3 regions of the Plantactinospora sp. DSM 117369 genome follow, and region 1 is predicted to be linked to each of the others. Evidence: predicted binding sites of a transcription regulator. Region 1 holds the regulator's gene; each other region holds the start of a gene.
What was found. The regulator HrcA, encoded in region 1, represses chaperone genes, less so after heat shock. The targets are predictions, from matches to a motif close to GGTTNGCACNCTCNNNNNGAGNGTGCNAACC.

Region 1 (2,264 bases):
AGTTCGAGCCGCAGGATCGCGTCGGCCCCGGGCCGGGTACGCGGACGCGGCCCGCGCGCGCCACCCGCCGCCCCGAAGAACGCGTCCATGATGTCCTGGAAGCCGACGAACGGCCCACCGGCACCGCCCGGGCCGGCACCGGGGCCGCCACCAGGGGCCAGCGGGTCGCCACCGAGGTCGACGATCTGCCGCTTCTGGTCGTCCGAGAGGACCTCGTACGCGGCGTTGATGTCCTTGAACTTCTCGTGTGCCTCCGGATCCGGATTCACGTCCGGGTGGTACTGCCGCGCCAACTTGCGGTAGGCGCGCTTGATGTCGTCGTCGGAGGCGTCCCGGCTGACGCCGAGAATCCCGTAGTAGTCCTTGGCCACTGCGTTCCGTGTCCTCATGTCTGTCTCGCGTTACCGTCCGCCGGTCGTCAGGGTGAGCTTTGGTGGTCAGTTCTGCGCCAGCACGTCGCCGACGTAGCGTGCCACGGCCCGCACCGTGGCGATGGTGCCCGGGTAGTCCATCCGGGTGGGACCCAACACGCCGAGTCCGCCGACGATGGTCGTACCCGGACCGTATCCCGTGCTGACCACCGAGGTGGCCCGCAGATTGTCGATCTCGTTCTCGTCGCCGATGCGTACCTGGAGGGTGTTCGGCTCCACCTCGCCGATCAGCTTGAGCAGGATGACCTCCTCCTCGAGCGCCTCGAGGATGGGCCGCAGCGACCCCTGGAAGTCGAGCAGCCCGCCCCGGGTCAGGTTGGCGGTGCCGGCCATCACGATCCGCTCCTCGTGCCGCTCGACCAGGGTCTCCAGCAGCACCGTGGCGAGCGTGGTCATCGCCGGGCGGAGCCCCGGAGGCACCTCGTCGACCAGCGCCTGGACCAGCGGCGGGGTCTCGGCCAGCTTCTCGCCGCCGAGCCGCTCGTTGACCAGCCGGCGCAGGTCGGTCACGTCGTCGGCGCTGATCGGGGTCGGCAGCTCGACCAGCCGCTGCTCCACCCGACCGGTGTCGGCGATCATGACCAGCATCAGCCGGGTGGTGGAGATCGGCACCAGCTCCAGGTGCCGGACGGAGGACCGGGCCAGGCTCGGGTACTGCACCACGGCCACCTGCCGGGTGAGCTGGGCGAGCAGCCGGACCGTACGGTGCACCACGTCGTCGAGGTCCACCGCGCCGACCAGGAAACGCTCGATCGCCCGGCGCTCGGCCGGGGTGAGCGGCTTGACCCGGGAGAGCCGGTCCACGAAGAGCCGGTAGCCACGGTCCGTGGGGACCCGGCCGGCGCTGGTGTGCGGCTGCCGGATGTAGCCCTCCTCCTCCAGCACGGCCATGTCGTTGCGGACGGTGGCCGGGGAGACCCCGAGCTGGTGCCGCTCGACCAGGGCCTTGCTGCCGACCGGTTCCTGGGTGGCGACGTAGTCCTCCACGATCGCGCGCAGCACGTCGAGCTTGCGGTCGTCGAGACCCATCCTCACCTCCCTGCGACGTCCCGGCCCCGGCTGGGCGAAACGACCGGGGCGGCCACGACGGTCGGGCCAGGTCCGCCCTGGCACTCGACTGTAGCGAGTGCCAGTCTACGACCAAGGCGTACCCGGCGCGATGATCGATTGGAAGGGCTATCCGAACCCGGACAACAGGCTTGCCAGCACACCCTACCCCGGTCGGCCTAGCAGGTACGGTCGGCCATTGTCCAGATTCAATCCGCCGGGCGGCTGGCGCCGGTTGAGCGGGAGTCCTACCGTGACCTCCATGACTGAACCGCCTCGCCCTCCCGGAGAATACGGCGGTCCGCCCCCGGACCCGACCGCCCCGATGAATCCGGGCCAATACCCGACGCCAGGCGAGGGGTACCCCCCGCCCGCCGCACCCCAGTATGGTGCGCCCGGCACGCCCCCGCCGACCTCCGGCGGCGGCACGTACCCGACCTCGGGCGGCGGGACCTACCCGACGTCAGGTGGCGGGACCTATCCGACCTCCGGTGGCGGTTATCCCCCGCCCGGGGGGTACCCGCCACCCGGCGGTTACCCACCCCCCGGCGGCGGTTACCCACCCCCCGGCGGCCAGCCACCGGGCGGCTACCCCGGTGCCGGCTACCCGCCACCGGGCGGCTACCCGGGCAACCCGTACGGCGCCCCGGCACCGTCCGGCTACGCCAACAGCGACGAGAAGACCTGGGCCCTGATCGCCCACTTCGGCGGCATCGTGGTCGGCTTCATCGCCTCGCTCGTCGCGCTGCTCGCCAAGGGCAACGAGTCGCCGACCGTACGCGCGCA
Region 2 (2,264 bases), 1.7 Mb from region 1:
GCAAGGTCGGCCAGCATGGCCGTGCGGCGGTCACCGAAGCCGGGCGCCTTGACTGCCACCGAGGTGAGGGTGCCGCGGACCGTGTTGACGACAAGGGTGGCGAGGGCCTCCGCCTCGACGTCCTCGGCGATGATGGCCAGCGGCTTGCCCGCATGCATGACCTGTTCCAGGATCGGGAGGAGGTCGGTCAGGTTCGAGATCTTGTTCTCGACGATGAGCAGGTACGGGTCGTCGAGAACGGCTTCCATCCGTTCCGTGTCGGTGACGAAGTAGGGCGAGATGCAGCCCTTGTCGAAGCGGATGCCCTCGGTGAACTCCAGCTCCAGGCCGAAGGTGTTGCCCTCCTCGACGGTGATCACGCCTTCCTTGCCGACCTTGTCCATCGCTTCGGCGATGAGTTCACCGACAACGGGGTCGGCGGCGGAGATGGACGCCGTGGCCGCGATCTGCTCCCTGGTCTCGACCTCCTGGGCCTGGTGGCGCAGCGCCTCGGTCACCGCGACCACGGCCTGCTCGATGCCGCGCTTGAGTGCGACCGGGTTCGCCCCGGCGGCCACGTTGCGCAGTCCTTCCCGCACCAGCGCCTGGGCCAGGACGGTGGCCGTCGTCGTGCCGTCCCCGGCCACGTCGTCGGTCTTCTTCGCGACCTCCTTGACCAACTCGGCACCGAGCTTCTCGTACGGGTCGTCGAGTTCGATCTCCTTGGCGATGCTCACGCCGTCGTTGGTGATGGTCGGCGCACCCCATCCGCTACCCAGCACGACATTGCGGCCCTTGGGGCCGAGCGTCACCTTTACCGTGTCGGCGAGCATGTTCATGCCGCGTTCGAGGCCGCGACGGGCGTCCTCACCGAATACGATCAACTTGGCCATCTGTGTCGTCCTCTACTCGTCGTGCCGACGTTCAGCACTGCTCGGACCGACCTGCGACGAACACATCGCGCGCGCCCACAAAGGGCTCATCCCATTCGGCTGGCACTCACGAAGGGCGAGTGCTAGCTACGGTCTAGCACTCGCCGCCCGAGAGTGCAAGGACAACGTCCTCCTCAGGAACCTCGCCGTACGCCGCCGTGTGGTGCCGCCGGGTACGCGAGGTACCGAAAACCCCGCCCCACCGTGGTCTGCCCGCACCGCCGGTGGGACGATGCCGCCTTACCGCGCGTCCGACAAGGCCCGGGGCGGCGTGAGACCTGGCTGACCGCCTTCGTCCTCCCAGACGGCTGCGGGAGCGTCATCGACCGCAGCGGGAGTGGACGTGGTGACGGCGAGCAGGATGTGTTGGGGGTGCACCTTGTTGCTGGTGACGGCGGCGAGGACCATCGCCGCGTCGGCGGTGTCGCTCGCGGTCTCCGGCGGGACGATCAGCAGGTCGACGCGGTCGCCGTTGGCGCACAGCGCGGTGATCAGGCTGATGGGCTGGCTGCTGAAGTAGCCCAGCCGGAGGACCCGGTCGGCCAACCCCAGCCGGCGGGGGTGGGTGTCCCAGCCGTCGGCGGCGAGGACGAGCCTGGTGACGGGTCCGCGTAGTTTGTCGATGGCCAGGACGAGACCCGGCAGTTCCGCGACCGGGTCGGTCGAGCGGGGCCACCAACCGCCGTCCAGGAGGGTACGGCGGGAGCCGGTGGGTTCCATCCGCAGTCGTGGAGTCGATGGCGGCGTTGGCGAGATCGTCGTCGCGCGGCTGGTAGCAGTGGCGTGTGTCATGGCAGGTTCCTTCTGCCCGTCGCCGCAAGGGATCCGGCGAAGGGCTGCAGTCGGGAGAATGGCAGGCCGGGGCGTCGAGCTTGGCGGCGGGGTCGCGGAAGGCGCGGTTGCGCAACCGCAGCCGGTCTTCGCGCCCAGGCTCGTCGTACGGCCAGCTCCAGGGCGCAGATCAGTGACGCTGGCGGCGGGACAGTATGCGCAGTTGGGTGATGCGGGCGGCGCCGACCACCACGGTCAGGATCGCGACGCCGACACCGGCGATCAGCAGGGCCAGGGCCAACGGCAGAGTGCCCTGCATCCACAGGAAGGTGACCTCGACGCTGCGGGTGTTCTGCAGCATGAAGACGATGAGCACCACGCAGATGAGCGCGGCGGCGCAGATCCCGAACCAGGCGGCGCCGGTGCGGGTGTGTGGTACCCGGGTCGTCGACCGTGCGGCCGAGGGCTTCGGCGATGCCGTGGTGGCCGAATCGATCGGCGCGCCTCGGGTGGTGCGGAGATGGTTGGACACGACATCCCCCTCTGGGGGGTGGGCCGGTATGGCGGGCACCTCAAGGCTGG
Region 3 (2,264 bases), 2.4 Mb from region 1:
CTCCTCGCTGATCGGCTGCCCGCCGGTCAGGATGGCGATGTCGCCCAGCATGGCCTTGCGGCGGTCACCGAAGCCCGGCGCCTTGACGGCGACGGACTTGAAGGTGCCCCGGACCTTGTTGACCACCAGGGTCGCGAGGGCCTCGCCCTCGACGTCCTCGGCGATGATGGCCAGCGGCTTGCCCGACTGCATGACCTTCTCGAGGATCGGCAGCAGGTCCTTGACCGTCGAGATCTTGCTGTTGACGATCAGAATGTACGGGTCGTCGAGCACGGCCTCCATCCGGTCGGGGTCGGTCATGAAGTACCCCGAGATGTAGCCCTTGTCGAAGCGCATACCCTCGGTCAGCTCCAGCTCGAGCCCGAAGGTGTTGCTCTCCTCGACGGTGATGACGCCTTCCTTGCCGACCTTGTCCATCGCCTCGGCGATGATCTCGCCGACGCTGGTGTCACCAGCGGAGATGGAGGCGGTGGAGGCGATCTGCTCCTTGGTCTCGACGTCCTTGGCGAGCTTGCTCAGCTCCTCCGAGACGTTCGCGACGGCGGCCTCGATGCCCCGCTTCAGGGCCATCGGGTTGGCACCGGCCGCGACGTTGCGCAGGCCCTCACGGACCAGCGCCTGGGCGAGGACGGTCGCCGTCGTCGTGCCGTCACCGGCAACGTCGTCGGTCTTCTTGGCGACCTCCTTGACCAGCTCCGCACCGATCTTCTCGTACGGGTCCTCGAGCTCGATCTCCTTGGCGATGCTCACACCGTCGTTGGTGATGGTGGGAGCGCCCCACTTCTTCTCGAGCACGACGTTGCGGCCCTTCGGGCCCAGCGTCACCTTTACGGCGTCGGCGAGGGTGTTCATGCCCCGCTCAAGGCCGCGGCGCGCCTCCTCGTCGAACGCGATCATCTTGGCCATACGGCGTTGTCCTCCTGGACACTCACGGCCGCCGGAGCCTGTTGACCCCGACCTGCCGCCTGATTACGCACCTTCGGACGTCACTACGGCACTGGCGGACGGGGCCGCCGACACCCGTGGGTGCCTGCTCTGCTCCGTCGCGCTGTGCGACAGTGACGTCCGCCGGCCGGGCCGGACAGCCCGCGACGACCGGCCATGTGCCGCGCACCCGCTCCGCGAGCCCGCGACCGTGGCCCTACCGCCCCGGCCTTGGCACTCACGGTATGCGAGTGCCAAACACTTGTTTAGCACTCTCCCCTGCCGAGTGCAAGCGAGTGAGCCGGTCGAACCGGGCATCGGGACCGGCTGGCGGCGGCCGGAGCGCGGCGGGAGACCAGCAGCCCAATGGGAGCGGAACGGCAGCCGAACCAGCGGTGTCAGGACCCGGCCGGGAGTCGGGAAGCGCCGGCAGATCCGCGCCCCCGCGCCCGCCGACCGCGCGGCCCCGGCGTCTCCGGAGGGGGCCGGAATGCGGGTTGTCGCAATCACGGGAAAGCCCGGCCAAGGGGCGGTCGACGCCAACCCGATCAGGACAGCGGGCGCCTTGCCGGACGCCATACCGCAGCAGCCCGGATCCGTGCGGGCAGTCCGAGAGACGCATCGGACGGAAGACGCGTAGAGATCCGCCGGACGACCGGCACGAGCGCGGTAGCAACCGGCACACCGACCCGCCGGACACGCCAACGACGTCGCACGGCGACCCGGCCAGCCGCAGACCGCCGTCGTTGTGGAGTATCGACACGGCGGGAGTCCGGACTGGGCCGGCAACGGTCCCGACCGGCGGCTTACCGGCGGCCGGGTGGCAGCGGAACGGGGGACGAGCCCGAGAGCGGCGGGCCGATGGCCCGGCAGCTCAGGCGATGACCCGGACCTTTTCCGCCTGCGGGCCCTTCTGCCCCTGGGCGATCTCGAACTCGACGCGCTGACCGTCGTCAAGCGCCTTGTAGCCGTCCATCTGGATCGCGGAGAAGTGGACGAAGACGTCCTGCCCGCCATCGACCGCGATGAAGCCGTAGCCCTTTTCGCTGTTGAACCACTTCACGGTGCCCTGCGCCACGGTGCACTTCCTTACTTCGGTCGCGTCGGAGCTGCCCGAGCTCCGGCGACGCCGTATGCCTGCCGGGACCGCCGAGTCGCTATCCCCAAAATGGATCATGTAATTGGGGAACCACGAATCGAGCGGCCGAACCCGCACCGTACACCAAGGTCGGGCGGCGGCGCACTAGGCCAAAACGGTCACCGAGCAGACAACCGGGCGGTCCTTTCCGGCCTCTCACCTATTGGCGGCCGTCGCTGCCCAGCTCAACCGGCCCGCACCG

Region 2: the regulator HrcA is predicted to act here: its motif matches at 970-1,000, upstream of groL (chaperonin GroEL).
Region 3: the regulator HrcA is predicted to act here: its motif matches at 1,154-1,184, upstream of groL (chaperonin GroEL).

The regions. Positions count from the first base shown of each region.
Region 1 is NZ_CM132446.1:8,189,818-8,192,081, forward strand. Features, by position in the region: gene dnaJ (molecular chaperone DnaJ) at 1-371, opposite strand, end outside; gene hrcA (heat-inducible transcriptional repressor HrcA) at 438-1,460, opposite strand; gene ACSMXO_RS34945 (DUF4870 domain-containing protein) at 1,741-2,264, shown strand, end outside.
Region 2 is NZ_CM132446.1:6,528,660-6,530,923, reverse strand. Features, by position in the region: gene groL (chaperonin GroEL) at 1-872, opposite strand, end outside; gene ACSMXO_RS27805 (DUF5994 family protein) at 1,152-1,631, opposite strand; gene ACSMXO_RS27800 (lipopolysaccharide assembly protein LapA domain-containing protein) at 1,873-2,214, opposite strand.
Region 3 is NZ_CM132446.1:634,680-636,943, reverse strand. Features, by position in the region: gene groL (chaperonin GroEL) at 1-906, opposite strand, end outside; gene ACSMXO_RS02940 (cold-shock protein) at 1,799-2,002, opposite strand.